DNA from 4 places in the Hymenobacter segetis genome. Region 4 is predicted to be linked to each of the others. Evidence: riboswitches for the same ligand, from Rfam matches in the RefSeq annotation. Region 4 holds a riboswitch; each other region holds the start of a gene.
What was found. A riboswitch is a leader RNA that binds a small molecule or an ion and turns the genes downstream of it on or off. The one in region 4 is predicted to bind S-adenosylmethionine.
Positions count from the first base shown of each region.

Region 1: linked by a shared signal. The riboswitch ahead of ACYU70_RS16880 (O-acetylhomoserine aminocarboxypropyltransferase/cysteine synthase family protein) and the one ahead of ACYU70_RS01305 (amino acid permease) in region 4 are both predicted to bind S-adenosylmethionine.
Region 2: linked by a shared signal. The riboswitch ahead of ACYU70_RS13700 (phosphoadenylyl-sulfate reductase) and the one ahead of ACYU70_RS01305 (amino acid permease) in region 4 are both predicted to bind S-adenosylmethionine.
Region 3: linked by a shared signal. The riboswitch ahead of metH (methionine synthase) and the one ahead of ACYU70_RS01305 (amino acid permease) in region 4 are both predicted to bind S-adenosylmethionine.

Region 1 is NZ_BAAHBV010000002.1:1,553,005-1,556,800, reverse strand. It holds gene metX (homoserine O-acetyltransferase MetX) at 1-321, opposite strand, end outside; gene ACYU70_RS16880 (O-acetylhomoserine aminocarboxypropyltransferase/cysteine synthase family protein) at 511-1,890, opposite strand; SAM riboswitch class I at 2,281-2,396, opposite strand; gene ACYU70_RS16875 (LysM peptidoglycan-binding domain-containing protein) at 2,622-2,903, opposite strand; gene ACYU70_RS16870 (hypothetical protein) at 3,092-3,511, shown strand; gene ACYU70_RS16865 (lysylphosphatidylglycerol synthase transmembrane domain-containing protein) at 3,578-3,796, opposite strand, start outside.
Region 2 is NZ_BAAHBV010000002.1:760,889-764,684, reverse strand. It holds gene ACYU70_RS13710 (sulfate adenylyltransferase subunit 1) at 1-33, opposite strand, end outside; gene cysD (sulfate adenylyltransferase subunit CysD) at 223-1,137, opposite strand; gene ACYU70_RS13700 (phosphoadenylyl-sulfate reductase) at 1,276-2,034, opposite strand; SAM riboswitch class I at 2,304-2,392, opposite strand; gene ACYU70_RS13695 (RNA polymerase sigma factor) at 2,600-3,178, shown strand; gene ACYU70_RS13690 (hypothetical protein) at 3,308-3,796, shown strand, end outside.
Region 3 is NZ_BAAHBV010000002.1:1,145,542-1,149,337, forward strand. It holds gene ACYU70_RS15290 (NUDIX domain-containing protein) at 234-809, opposite strand; gene ACYU70_RS15295 (DeoR/GlpR family DNA-binding transcription regulator) at 855-1,634, shown strand; SAM riboswitch class I at 1,721-1,829, shown strand; gene metH (methionine synthase) at 1,902-3,796, shown strand, end outside.
Region 4 is NZ_BAAHBV010000001.1:295,605-299,400, reverse strand. It holds gene ACYU70_RS01310 (hypothetical protein) at 1-250, shown strand, start outside; gene ACYU70_RS01305 (amino acid permease) at 402-1,865, opposite strand; SAM riboswitch class I at 2,099-2,190, opposite strand; gene ACYU70_RS01300 (hypothetical protein) at 2,356-2,784, shown strand; gene ACYU70_RS01295 (TonB-dependent receptor plug domain-containing protein) at 2,948-3,796, opposite strand, start outside.

The sequences.
Region 1 (3,796 bases), on a different contig from region 4:
GGTCAGCAGCGGGAAGTGCTGGAAGCGGGCCTCCCCGGTAGCCGGGTCGGCATCCAGCGGGCCGGTAGTACCGTAGCACGAGCCCAGCACGTTGGCACACACGATAAACCATTCCGACGGGTCGTAGTAGCAGCCTGGGCCTACCAGGCCCGGCCACCAGGCCAGCACGTCGGCGTTGGCCGTGAGGGCATGGCACACCCAGACCACGTTGTCGCGGTCTTCGTTGAGCTGGCCCCAGGTTTGGTAGGCCACGTGCGCCCCGGTCAGGGTTTCGCCGCTTTCCAGGGTAAGGTCAGGCAGGTCAAATACTAGGGTTGGCATAATTCAATTAAATAGCACAGCTTCAGAACCAGCGAACCGGCCCGGCGCAATAGTTTCTCACTCCCATATCTCCTCCCATCACGGAAGAGGCCCGGGCCGATGCACTGATTCTAAAGCTGCGATAAAACTCGGCCGCCAGCGAGACTGGCACCGACCCGCCAGGGGTGGCCCGCTGGCGGCAATTCTGGTTTAAACTTCCAGCGGCTGGGCGTGCTCCAGCTCGGGCTCGCCCACTTCGTCGCCCTCAGTCGGCAGGCTGGCCGTGTTGCCGATGGCATCAAACGCCGCCTGCAAATCCGCCTTGATGTCGTCGAAATGCTCAATCCCCACCGACAGACGCAGCGAAGTCGGCGTCACGCCCGAGGCCAGTTGCTCCTCTTCGCTCAGCTGCTGGTGCGTGGTAGCCGAGGGCTGGATGATGAGCGTCTTGGCATCGCCCACGTTGGCCAAGTGGCTGATGAGCTTCAGGTTATCAATGAATTGTGTAGCCGTCTCCTTCGTGCCCTTCACGCGGAACGAGAGTACGCCGCCGAAGCCGCGCTTCAGGTATTTGTTGGCAATGGCGTGATAGGGGCTGCTGGGCAGGCCGGGGTAGTTCACGCTTTCCACCTGCGGATGCTGCTCCAGCCAGGTGGCCACTTTAAGGGCGTTTTCCACGGTGCGGTCCACGCGCAGGCTCAGGGTTTCAAGGCCGATAAGCAACTGCCAGGAGTTGAACGGGCTGATGGCCGGCCCGAAGTCGCGCAGCCCTTCCACCCGCGCCCGGATGATGAAGGCAATGTTGCCAAACGGCCCGCCCTTGCCAAACACGTCGTTGAAAATCAAGCCGTGGTAGCCCTCGCTCGGCTCGGTAAACTGCGGGAATTTGCCATTGCCGAAGTCGTAGGTGCCGCCGTCGACAATCACGCCGCCCACGCTGGTGCCGTGCCCGCCAATCCACTTCGTAGCCGACTCCACCACAATGTGTGCGCCGTGCTCCAAAGGCCGAAACAGGTAGCCGCCCGCGCCAAACGTGTTGTCCACAATCAGCGGTAAGTCGTGCTTCTTCGCAATGGCCGCAATGGCCTCAAAATCCGGAATGCTGAAGCTGGGATTGCCAATCGTTTCCAGGTAAATGGCCTTGGTCTTCTCGTCAATGTGCTCCTCGAACGAAGCCGGATTGTCGCCATCCGCAAAGCGCGCCTCAATGCCCAAACGCTTGAACGCCACCTTGAACTGGTTGTAAGTGCCGCCATACAGGTAGGCCGTGCTCACGAAGTTGTCGCCGGCCTGCAGGATGTTGTTAAGGGCAATGAACTGGGCCGCCTGGCCCGAGCCAGTGGCCAAGGCGGCCACGCCGCCTTCCAGCGCCGCCACGCGCTGCTCGAACACGTCGGTGGTGGGGTTCATCAGGCGGGTGTAAATGTTGCCAAACTCCTTCAGGGCAAACAGGTTGGCACCGTGCTCGGCGCTCTTGAACACGTAGCTGGTGGTCTGGAACAACGGCACGGCGCGGGCCCCGGTGGTGGGGTCGGGCTGCTGGCCGGCGTGGAGTTGGAGGGTTTCGAAGTGTTGGGGCTGAACAGACATGATGGGGGAGGTTTTGAAGTTTTGAAAAACCGAAATGACAATTGGAAAAAGTGCGATGCGGCTCTGAAAAAGCCTTTTTTAGCGCCGAAACTCCCCGAAATAGCCCGTGCTGCCGGCGTGGCCCAAACCCACCGCGAAGGCCCGAAAGCGCACGCGGCGGACCCACGGGGCCACCAAAAAAATCCAGAAGAGGGGGGGAGGGGTTCTAAGCCGGAATTAGCTTAGCAACAACACGGGCGGCAACAGCACATTCGCATTCGCTGCAACGAAGGCGATGCCACATTACGGCCGTCAGCGGCCGAAACGAAGAAACCCGAACCTGCGGCGCACAAAGCAGCCGAAGCATTCGGGGGCAAAAAACTGGGGTATGAAGAATTTTCCATGGCACTCGAATCATCTGTCCCAGCGCGGCCGGAGCTGCGGGTGGGTAGGAATTGGCACCTTTCGTTTTGCGAAGGTTGCCAGTGGGTCACGGAGCCTAGTCTCTCGCCACTTCTGTATAAAACTTGAAAACTGCCCACCGTTAGCGGGGAGTACCTGTTTGGTATCGGCAAATGTACGGGAGAATTTTTGGGATGGGCAAGCGGATGGGCGAAAATATTTTTTCGACGGTCTGGCGTGGCCCCTTCCAGCATGACGTGCTTTTTAGTTGTTCTTTTGACCCCATAAAACGCAAAAAAGCCACCCTGAAACAGAGTGGCTTTTCTCACCTTTTTTCTGCAAAAAAGTACCTAGAGACTAGGTATGGTCAACACCTGCCCCACTTCGATGTGGTCAGGGTTGTCGCCGATGAGCGCCTTGTTGGCGTCGTATATCTGGTGCCACTTGGCGGCGTCGCCGTAGTGGTGCTTGGCTATTTTGGAGAGGGAATCGCCGCTGACAACGGTATACGTGTTGCCGGCAGCTTCTGGTTTGGCGTTGCCAAAAAAATCGGTGCCGCCAGCCGCTGGCTTAGCCGCGGGCTCTACGGGCTTTTGTTCGCCTTTGTCGCTGATGAAATCGAAGAGTCCCATGGTTTTCGGTGAAGTTAAATGAAGAGATAAATTCTGCCGGAAACCCTTGCGGGCGGGCCGACCGGGTTGCTATACGGACAAGTGTAGGCGGGGTTTCGTTCTAAACTCTTTTGCGTCTGCATCGTAAGCCGACGAGGCCGCACCCCGTGCGTCATGTTTTCATTCTTTCACCATTACCCTTAGTGCACATGAAACTCCAGTCCCTTTTTTCGCTCCGTTACTTCGCCAGCCTGCTGCTGCTTGTGTCGCTGTTTGCCGCTTCGTGCAGCAACGATAAAGGCAAAGTAGAAGGCGTGAACATGCTGTACGGCACCGATAGCAAGGTGTGGAAAACCGCCAAGGAAACCGACACCGCCGGCGACAAAGTGAAGCAAACCGACGCTCAGAAGCAAGAGGAGCTGCGCATTTTTGCCAACGGCACATACAACATGACCGGCGCGAGCGGCGCAGTTTCGGGCAAATACACGTTTGACCAAGCCGGCAAAACCATCACCATGACCCCCGACGGTGCCACCACCAGCAACACCTTCGCCGTGGAAACCCTCACCGACAAGAAGCTCACACTGAAGTCGGCCGACGGCGCCGCACTGATGCTCGAAGCCGAGTAAATCACTCCGGATTCAAGTAATCGAAAAGCCCCGAACCAGTCTGGTTCGGGGCTTTTTTTGTGCTGATTATTTTGTGATAGGATGGGCTGTGGTGGTTGGCCGCTTCGCAAACACCCGCGCTACCCAGCGTGGCAGAAAGATGGTGCCCAGCACCAGATACAGGTAATACGTGACCACTCGATACAGCAAAACCATGAAGCTGGTGAGCGTGGCCGTGCCAATAAACTTGCCGAAAAACGTGGGAAACGCGCCCTCCACAATGCCCGCGCCGCCGGGCGTGATGGC
Region 2 (3,796 bases), on a different contig from region 4:
GCTGCCGCAGGTGATAAATCGGAGAAGGTCCATTTTGATGTTTGGTTGCGGCTGGCGGGCAGGCGACCCCACGCGGGGGAACCTCACCCCCGGCCCCTCTCCAAAAGAGAGGGGAGCCAGTCGATTATTTGTTTAATTGATTTCTTTGAGCCAATGACTTCGGTGTCAAGCTCCCCTCTCTTTTGGAGAGGGGCCGGGGGTAAGGTTCCCCACATTTGATTTCTAGAAATACCCGTTCCGCTTCCGGTCCTCCATTCCCGTTTCCGAGAGGTTATCATCCAGTCGCGTGGCCCCGCGCTCACTCACTTTAGCCAGCAGCAGGTCCTGAATAATGTCGTCCACCGAAGCGGCGTCGCTTTCCACGGCGGCCGTGCAGGTCGAGTCGCCCACGGTGCGGAAGCGCACGCGGCGGTTCACGATTTCGTCAGTCTCATCCAAATTCAGGTGTTCGCTGAAACCGAGCAGCTGACCGCTGGGCAGCACCACGCACTGGCGCTCGTGCGAGAAGTAAATATCTGGCAGCTTGATGTTTTCGCGCTGGATGTAGTTCCACACGTCCAGCTCCGTCCAGTTGGAGATGGGGAACACGCGCACGTTTTCACCCTTCTGAATGCGGCCGTTGTAGATGTTCCACAGTTCGGGGCGCTGGCGCTTGGGGTCCCACTGGCCGAAATCGTCGCGCACCGAGAAGATGCGCTCCTTGGCGCGGGCCTTTTCTTCGTCGCGCCGCGCTCCACCGATACAGGCGTCAAACTCAAACTCCTCAATGACATCAAGCAAGGTGTAAGTTTGGAGCGGGTTGCGGCTGGGGTATTTGCCGCCCGGCTCGTGCAGGCCGCGCTCCCGGATGGTGTCCTCCACCTTGCGCACAATCAGCTTCTCGCCCAAATGCGCTGCCAGCTCGTCGCGGTAATTGATGATTTCCTCAAAATTGTGGCCCGTGTCGATGTGCACGAGCGGGAAGGGAAACTTGCCGGGCCGGAAAGCTTTTTCCGCCAGTCGGGTAAGGGCGATGGAGTCTTTGCCGCCGGAGAACAAAAGCGCAGGCCGCTCGAACTGGCCGGCCACTTCACGTAGGATATGAATAGCTTCGGCCTCCAGACGGTCGAGGTAATCGAGATAAACAGCGGTTGGCATTGGCGTAGGAAGTCATGGCCCGAAAAAATCGGACGAAATTGAAAAACCGGAAGAGGTGGGTGGGATGAGGCCCGCGAAAGGTGCCTTTGGGGAAGAAAGTAGCGCCAGCGGCCCGGCCGCCGGCGCATCGGTTCGGGCCTAGCCCGGCATTCGCTCCACCACCGGGTCGAGGCCCTGGTGAGCGGCGGTGGCGTGGAGGCCGCACTCTTTGGCAGCGGCATCTTCCCACCACCAGCGGCCGGCGCGGAAGTCCTCACCCGGAGCAATAGCCCGGGTGCAGGGCGCACAGCCGATGCTTACGAAACCTTTCTGGTGCAACGGATTAACCGGGATGCCGTTGGCTTGGGCGAAGGCTTCGCACTCGGCCCACGTCCAGTCGAAGAGCGGGTGCACTTTGATGAGGGCGTGGCCGGCGTCCCACTCGGCCGGGTGCATGGTCTGGCGGTTCTGCGACTGCTCGGCGCGGATGCCCGTTACCCACACCTGCTGGCCGGCCAGGGCGCGGCTCAGCGGCTCCACCTTGCGGATGTTGCAGCACTCTTTCCGGTTCGCTATGCTCTCGTAGAAGCTGTTGGGGCCTTTTTGGCGGGTCAGCTCTTCGATGGCCGGGCCGTTGGGGGCGAAGACTTCGATGGGCTTTTCGTAGCGCAGCAGGGTCTTGTTCCAGGTCGAGTAAGTCTCCTGAAAATTGCGGCCCGTGTCGAGGGTGAAAACCCGGATGGGTAGGTCGTTTTCGAAGATGAAGTGCGTGATAATCTGGTCTTCCAAACCAAAAGAGGTGGAAAACGAGACGCGGCCGGGGAAGTGGTCGGCCAGCAGGGCCAGGGTTTCCGGCACCGAGCATTCGGGCAGGTAACGGCGCAGGTCAGCGACCTGGCTTTCAAGGGGTAATGCCATGATGATAAGGGGAGTTTTTCTCCGTAGAAAAAACCAGAATGGGCCGCGAAGGCCGCAAAAACCCGCTATGCGTCGCGCAATGAATCAATCACCACAAAAGGGATAGCGGGGTGGCCGTCGCAACAGCCGCCGGAAGAGAAGCCCTAGTTCAACAACCAGCAATTGCCCCCAGCATATAGGCCAGGGGACGGGGCATGCAACAGCACATTCGGCGCGAAGCGGCGAGGGTGGTGGGGTGCAGGCGGCGGTTGGTGGATGTGCTCACGGCGTTTTTATATGTCAGGACTTGGCACCGTTCCAACTGGTGGGGGTTGCCGGCGTTTCGTCGAGCCTGTCTCTCCGCGCCTCTGTATAAAAATGAATAGCGCCCCAAACGAGGATTGCTGGGGCAAATGTAAAAGACAAAAAAGCGAAATGCCAAAATTTTGTTTCGCGGTGATGAAACTGGCCACTGCGCAAAAGGTTTGGCGGCCGTGCTTTCGCCGCGTAATTTGCCGTGCAACCCCTGAACCCAACGCTTGGTCTATGGGTTGCTTAAGCACTTCTAAATACCCCGTTTTCTGCAATGGAAGCCCTCGCCCATTCCGCCTACGTCGACATCAACGCTCCGCTGGTGGAGCGCTGCCGCCTCAACGACCGCCAGGCCCAGGCCGAAATTTACCGGCGCTACTCCAAGGCCATGTTCAACGCCGCCCTGCGCATCACCGGCGACTACGCCGAGGCTGAGGATGTGCTCCAGGAGTCGTTTCTGAGCGCTTTTCGGGAGCTGAGCGGCTATAAGGGCGACTCGTCGTTCGGGGCGTGGCTGAAGCGGATTGTGGTGAACAAGAGCATTAACTGCCTGCGGCAGCGGCGGCTGGCACTGGTGCCCTTGGGCGAGCAGCACCACGAAGAGCCCGCCGAAACCGCCGCCCACTCGCCCGAAGACGAGGCCGATATGCACTACCGCGCCGACGTGCTGCGTCGCTGCATTCAGGAGCTGCCCGATGGCTACCGCGTGGTGCTCAGCCTGTATTTGCTCGAAGGCTACGACCATCTGGAAATCGCCGGCATCCTGGGAATTTCCGAATCTACTTCTAAATCACAGTACAGCCGGGCGCGGGTTCGGCTGCGCGAATTAGCCGCTCAGCGCGGCCTTAGCTAAGTTTTTATCCGTTATCGCTAGTCATTTAACCTTTCAACTACCCTTCATCCTTTTTCGCCCGGCCGCGGTTTTCGTATAGCCCCGTGGCCCGCCCTGAACCTGGACGAACCGTGCGTCTGCTACTCATTCATGGATACCCTCAAAAATAAATCTCTTGAAACCTTCGTCGAGCGGCACCGCGCCGATTTCGACACCCACGAGCCACGCCCCGACCTCTGGGCCGCGCTGGAGGAGCAGCTAAACGCTGCTGCCCCTGCGCCCCAAACCCCGGCCATGCGCGTTGCCGCGGCGCTGGAAGTGCCCTTTGTGGCACCCGTGGCGGCAGTGGCTCCTGTAGCTCAGCCCGAAGCCCGCCTCCACTGGTTTCAGCGCTACGGCGTAGCGGCGGCTCTGGTCCTGCTCGTGTTTGCCGCTGGGGCCAGCGAAGCCTGGAAATCTCGCAGCGCCGCCCCCGAAACGGCCGTGGCTGCCGCGCCCGCCGCTACGCTTGGCACCGCTGCTAATGAACCCGACGCGGCCCTGTACCAGGGCGGCAACCCGCTTTCCCTCACCGCCGCCGAGCACACCACCGGGGCCGATAGCCAGCTGGTGCGCGCTGTGCGCGGCATGGAAGCCTAC
Region 3 (3,796 bases), on a different contig from region 4:
TTCTGCATTATCAAAAGCCGGCTGCACGGGCGTACAATGCCCTTCCACACCCTCAAAAGCCGACTGCACGCCCGTGTGACGCGCTTCCGGGCCCTCGAAAGCCGGCTACACGCCCGTGCAATGTCCTTTTGGACATCCAAAAGCCGACTGCACGGGCGTGCGACGCACTTCCGGTAGTACTGAAAGCCAACTGTACTGAGGTACGCCGCCCTTCCACTCCTCCGAAATGCCGGCTACGCCAGCAGCTGCCGCAGCCGCAGGTGTTGCAGCAGCATGATGGTTTTGCCGTCCTGGATTTCGCCGGTTTTTATCATCGCCAGGGCCGCTGGCAGGGGCATTTCGAGCACTTCGATTTCCTCTTCTTCGATGCCGCCGCCGGCGTGCTGTTCGGTGGCCGCCGAGTATTCGGCCAGGTAGAAAAACAGGCGCTCCGTGACCGAGCCGGGGCTCATATAGGCCTCCATCACCTTCTCGACGTGGGTGAGGCGGTAGCCGGTTTCCTCCTCCGTTTCGCGGATGATGGCCGTGTCCGGGTGCTCATCATCGAGCAGGCCGGCGCAGGCTTCGATGAGCATCCCCGTGGGGTTGCCGTTCACGAAAGTGGGCAGGCGGAACTGCCGGGTCAGGATGACGTGGTCGGTGGCGGGGTCGTGGAGCAGGATAACGGCCCCATTGCCCCGGTCGTAGGCCTCGCGTGACTGGGTTTCCCAGGTGCCGTTTTTGCGTTGGTAGTCGAAGGTGATTTTGCGCAGGGTAAACCAGTCGTCGGACAAGGTTTGCTGCTCGCGGAGGCGGATTCGTTCGTTCATGCCGGGGTCGAAAGTTCGTTACTGTTCGTTTTTGTTTCTTTGCGATTGTTTAGAACAAGTAACACCACGGCGATGAATTTCCAGCTGCGCAAGCACCACTTACTGGCCACCCTGGAGCAGCACGGCACCGTGCTGGTGGCCGAGGCCGCCCAACAACTAGGCACCACGCCCATCACCATCCGGCGCGATTTGGCCCTGCTGGCCGAGCAGGGCCTCGTGCTGCGCACCCACGGCGGGGCCGTGCGGCCCGGCATCGCGAAGCACCCGGTGGCCTTCGTTGCCAAAACCACCGCCCACGCCGCGCAGAAGGACTATATCTGCCGCCTGGCCGCCCGCCACGTGGCCGAGGGCGACACCCTTTTCATCGACTGCGGCAGCACCACCTTTCCGCTGTGCGCCCTCATCCGGCACCTCAAAATCCGCGTCGTCACCAACTCGTTGCCCGTGTTGTTCGAGCTGGCCGGCACGGCCGTGCAGGTAGTGATGGCCGGCGGCGAAGTCGATGCTAAGCGGCAGGCCACGCACGGGGCCGTCACGGTGGAGCATTTGCAGCGCTACCGGGTGGATAAGGCCTTTATGGGCGTTGACGGCACCTCCCTGAAGCGCGGCCTGAGTGCCAACAGCGAAAAGGAAGCCTCGATTTATCGGGCGGTGGCCGCGTCGGCCGGCCACGTGTATTTGCTCTGCGATTCGAGCAAGCTGGAGCGCGACCAGTACTTCCAGTTTGCACCCCTGGCTTCGGTGGGCACGCTTATTACCGACCAGCAGGCGCCCGCCGAACTGCTGGCCCGGTACCGCGAAGCGGGCCTGGTAGTGCTCGCGTAGCGCATGCTTTGGCTTGCGCCTCGCGGGTATCAGCACAAGCTAAAGCATGTGCTACAAGCCCCGTTCCGTTGTATCTTCGCCCTACGCTGCTATCCAGAAAGACCGAGGGACCGGGCCCGATGACGTCTTGGCAACCTACCACGAGTAGGTGCCAACTCCCGTTTCACCGCGTTTTTTGGTGAAAAAAGATGACAGCCGGAACCGTGCCTCCCCGCACGGGTTTCTTTCTGGATACGCGCTTACGTAGCTATTCGACCCAGAAAAGAAATGTCCGTCTCCGCCCCTACCCTGCCTGTTATCTCTCCGGAACGCGAAGCCTTCGCTTCGCGCTACAGTCTCCCCGAACTGCTGCGCCAGCGCCTGCTGATTCTTGACGGCGCGATGGGCACCATGATTCAGCGCCACCCGCTCACGGAGGAGGATTTCCGGGGCACCCGCTTCGCCGACCATCCCAAGCCGTTGCGGGGAAATAACGACCTGCTGAGCCTCACCCGTCCCGACATCATCAAAGGCATCCACGCCGAATACTTCGCCGCCGGGGCCGATATGGTGGAAACCAACACCTTCAGCGGGACTACCATCGCGCAGGCCGACTACGGCCTGGAGCACGTGGTGTATGAGCTGAACTACGAATCGGCCCGTCTGGCCCGCGAAGCCGCCGATGAGTACGCCACGCCCGAGCGCCCGCGCTTCGTGGCTGGCGCGGTAGGCCCCACCAACCGCACCGCCTCGCTCTCGCCCGACGTCAACCGCCCCGGCTTCCGCGCCGTGACCTTCGATGAGTTGGCTACTGCCTACCTGGAGCAGGTGCGCGGCCTCGTGGATGGCGGCGTGGATACGCTGCTCATCGAAACCATTTTCGACACGTTGAACGCCAAAGCGGCCCTCTACGCCGTGCAGAAGTTCTTCGACGAAGGCGGCCGCGTGGTGCCGGTCATGATTTCGGGCACCATCACCGATGCCTCTGGCCGCACCTTGAGCGGCCAGACGGTGGAGGCGTTCTGGAACTCCATCCGCCACCTGCCGCTGCTGAGCGTGGGCCTGAACTGCGCCCTCGGGGCCGACCAGCTCCGCCAGTACGTGCAGGAGCTGAGCCGCATTTCCGACGTACATATCTCCGCCTACCCCAACGCCGGCCTGCCCAACGCCTTCGGCGGCTACGACGAATCGGCCCAGGAATTTGCCGCGCTGGTGGAGGAGTATCTGAAGGAAGGCATCGTGACGGTGGTAGGTGGTTGTTGCGGCACTACGCCCCAGCACATCGCCGAACTGAGCAAGCTGGCTGAGAAATACCAGCCCCGCCAGCTGCCCGCCGCCATTCCGCCCGCCACGCGCCTGAGCGGTCTGGAGCCGTTCGGCATCACTGAGCAGAGCCTGTTCGTGAACGTGGGCGAGCGCTGCAACGTGACCGGCTCGCGCGCTTTCGCCCGCCTCATCCGCACCGGCGCATATGAGGAAGCCCTGGCCGTGGCCCGCCTGCAAGTAGAAGAAGGTGCCCAGGTCCTCGACATCAACATGGACGAGGGCATGCTCGATTCGGAGCAGGTGATGACGACGTTTCTGCACCTCATCGCCTCGGAACCCGACATTGCCCGGGTGCCGGTGATGATTGACTCCTCGAAGTGGAGCGTACTGGAGGCCGGCCTGAAATGCGTGCAGGGCAAGAGCATCGTGAACTCGATTTCGCTGAAAGAGGGCGAAGCGGCCTTCCGCGAACGGGCCCATACGGTGCGCCAGTACGGTGCCGCCGTGGTGGTGATGGCCTTCGACGAAAACGGCCAGGCCGACTCGCTGGAACGCCGCATCGAAATCTGCCAGCGCAGCTACGATATTCTGGTGAAGGAAGTGGGCTTCGACCCATCTGACATCATTTTCGACCCCAATATCCTGACCGTGGGCACGGGCATGGACGAGCACCGCAACTACGCCATCGACTTCATCGAAGCCGTGCGCTGGATTAAAGCAAATTTGCCCGGCGCGCTCACCAGCGGCGGCATCAGCAACATCAGCTTCTCGTTCCGGGGCAACGACGTGGTGCGCGAGGCCATGCACACGGCCTTCCTCTACCACGCCATCAAAGCCGGCCTGGACATGGGCATCGTAAACCCCGGCCAGCTCGGCGTGTACGATGAAATCGAGCCCAATCTGCTGGAGCTGGCCGA
Region 4 (3,796 bases):
CCAGCTCGATGATACCCAAGCCCACATCGCCGCCACCGGCCCCGAGCACGCCGTGGTCACCATCGCTACCACCACCCCCGCCGAAGCCGAGCAGGCCCGCGCCGTCCTCGACCGCTGCGGGGCCGTGGATGTGTACAAGCAGCGCCCCCTCACTCCCACTGCTGCGGAGGGAGAGATTGACCTCGAAGGCGACCTGAGCCGGGTGCGGGACGATGAAGAGTTGGACGCGAATGGGCTGACCACGCATTGAGGGCCAGCGGGTCGACATATCGGTAGTAAGGCCGAATCCGAAAAACGGCAAAGCCCCGTAGGGGCGACACTCGTTGAACGAGTGTCGCCCCTACGGGGCTTTTGCTACCACATTGGGTCGGTTCTACTACCGCTATGCCGCCCCGCTGGGGCTAAACCTGTGGGCTGCCAGCCGCTTCCTGCGCCAGCCGCAGCTTGCTGTTCCGCTTGCCGTAGCCGAAGTAAATAATCATGCCCAGCGCCAGCCACACCACCAGGCGCAGCCACGTTTCCCAGGGCAGCGAGGCCATCATCACGAGGCACACGATGATGCCCAGAATGGGCACCACCGGCACCCACGGCGTGCGGAACGGCCGGGGCGCGTCGGGGTTAGTCCTCCGCATGATGAGCACGCCGAGGCACACCATCACAAAGGCCAGCAGTGTGCCGATGCTCGTCATCTCGCCCACTACGGCGATGGGCACGAAGCCCGCAAACAGCGCAATGAACGAGCCCAGCAGCAGGCTGGACTGCGCCGGCGTGTTGAATTTGGGGTGCAACCGCGAGAACACCGGCGGCAGCAGCCCATCCTTCGACATCGAGAAAAACACCCGCGACTGCCCCAGCAAATCCACTAATATCACTGAAGTGTAGCCGATGAGAATGGCCAGAATCACGGCTGAGGACAGCCAGGCATAGGGCGTTTTTTCGATGGCAATGGCCACCGGGGCGGCGCTGTTTTTGAACTCGGTGTAATTAGCCAAACCGGTCAGAACGTGCCCGAACAGCACGAACAGCACCGTACAAACCGCCAGCGAGCCGAGGATGCCAATGGGCATGTTGCGCTGCGGGTTCTTGGTTTCCTGCGCCATGGTGGCCACGATATCGAAGCCGATGAAGACGAAGAAAATCACGCCCGCCCCGCGCAGAATCCCGCTCAGGCCGAACTCACCGAAGGTGCCCGTATTGGCCGGGATGTAGGGTTGGTAATTGGCGGGGTCGATGTACTGCCAGCCCAGCGCGATGAACACCAGCACCACGGCCACCTTCAGGGCCACCACCAGCGCATTGAACCACGCCGACCCTTTCGTGCCCCGCGTGACGATGGCCGTAATGGCCAGCACGATGAGCATGGCCGGCACGTTCACGAAGCCGCTCACGGTGGAGCCATCCGCCAGCTTCGCACTTTCAAACGGCGACATCACCAGCTGCGCCGGGATGTGCAGCCCGTATTTCCCCAGAAACTTGATGAGGTACTGCGACCAGCTGATGGCCACCGTGGCCGCCCCCACCGAGTATTCGAGCACCAAATCCCAGCCAATAATCCAGGCAAACAACTCCCCCATCGTGGCATAAGAATAGGTATAAGCCGAGCCCGAAACGGGCACCATGGCCGCAAACTCGGCGTAGCACAGCGCCGAGAAGGCGCAGCCCACGGCCGCCACGATGAAGGAGATGGTAACGGCCGGCCCCGCGTTATTGGCCGCCGCAATGCCGGTGAGCGAGAACAGGCCCGCCCCAATAATTACCCCGATGCCAATGGCAATCAGGCTCACGCCATTCAGGCTGCGTTTGAGGGTGTTCGCCCCCGTTTCGGCTGCTTCCGCGCGGAGCAGCTCCAGTGATTTTTTCAACATAAAGAGATAGAAACGCGCCACGCTACCGCTCCACCCGGAGCAGCCGTGCCGCAAAGCAAAAAACCCGTAAAAAGGAATGAAACCGCACCGACCGTAGCCTCAGCTACGCGGCGCTAGTGCCTGGAATCAACAGTAACAACAGCCCGCGAACATGCGGCCCGTCGTCAACAAACGGGCACGAAAAAGACCAGGAAAAGCAAGCGAGGCAGCGGAAACGGCAGGCACGGCAGTTGTTTTTATATGGTCAGGAATTGGCACCGGGCCGCGGTTGCGGGTGGTTGCCGGCGCGTCGTTGAGCCTGTCTCTCAGCGCCTCTGTATAAAAACAATCCTTCCGGAGAAAGAATTGATGGCACAAAGGTAGTGCCGGATGGCTGCCCCGCCCACCCGGTGCCGCCCCAGACAACCCCACCGCACCGGCCCGCGTATGGGCGAGGCATTTGGCTGGCGCGTATTTCCGCTTCCCACCACCTGCCCGATACCGCTAGTTCATGTCCGATACCGTTGTGCACGCTGAGCCCTATGGCAGCATGCTCTATTCCCCCGAAGTGCCCTGTTTCATCATCTCCTGGCACGGCTTCGCCAACAGCGAGCAGTTCCGCTTTCTCATGAACCGGGGCTTGGAGCTTTACGAAGCCGAAGCCGCCCGCACGCAGCCGCTGGGCTGGCTAGCCGACACTCGCAACGTGCAAGCCGTGAAGCCCGCCGACCAGGAATGGATGCGTACCGACTGGAATATCCGCGCCCACCGCGCCGGCATCCGCCACGTCAGCTTCGTCGTGCCGGAAACGGTATTTGGCCAGATTTCGGTACAGAGCTACACCCACAACGTAGCCGAAACCAACGACTACGAAATTGAAACCTCCCAGCACCGCACGCTGCAAGAGGCGAAGGATTGGCTGCGGGCGGCGATTGGGTAGCCTCGACGACCTGACAATCCAGACAAAAAAGAAGGTCATGCTGAGCGCAGTCGAAGCATCTCTACCGCAATAGCAAACCCATTCGATTGGATTACTTGTACGGTAGAGATGCTTCGACTGCGCTCAGCATGACCTTCTTTTTATCCGGCCGTTCTGGCCTTCCCTACCGCCGCAGCGCCAGCCGCACGCCGGCCATCAGCCAGCGACCGGGCATTTGCGCTCCCAGCAGGTCGGAATATTTGGCGTCGAACAGGTTCTGGGCCTGGCCCACCACCCACAGGCGCTCGGGCAGCAGCGCCACATCGAGCCGGCCGTTGATGACCACGTAATCGGGCGTGAGCTGGGCATCGTTGACGGTGGCGGTGGCCACAGTCTGCTGGCTGGCGCGCTGCTTATACACCCCGCCCAGGCTGGCCGTGAAGCGGCGGTGCACTAGGCTCACGTTGCCGCTCACGAGTTGCTTCGCCACGTTGCTCAGGTACTGCGACACAATGCTGCCGTCTACGTTCAGGTGGGTGTAGGTGTAGCCCACGCTGCCTTCGAGGCGCAACGCTTTGCTTAGTTGGGCGCGGGTGCTGGCTTCAAACTCCAGCCCCTGTGTGCTCACGGCAAACAGGTTTTGGGCGTAGCGGTAGGTACTGGCCGGGCTCAGATTGGTGAAGCCGGTGCCGGCCTGCACGACATTGCCGGGCGTGCTCACGTAGTCAATCAGGTTGCGGCCGTAGCGGTTGAAATAGGTGCCGCGCAGCGTGAAAGCCGGCAGCGGGTGGAAATCGAGGCCTCCTTCGTAGCTCCAAGTGCGCTCGGCTTCGAGGCCGGGGTTGCCCACGTTGAAGCCTGTGGGCACGATGCCGGGCCGGATGGCCGAGTTGTACTGCTCGGTAAAATTGGCCGCCCGGATGGCGCGGCCCACAGCTGCGCGCACCGTCAGCTTCTCGCCCAACAGCTGGCTGGCGGTGAGCTGGGGCAGCACTTCGGTGCCGTAGGCTTGGTCGTGGTCGAGACGCAGGGC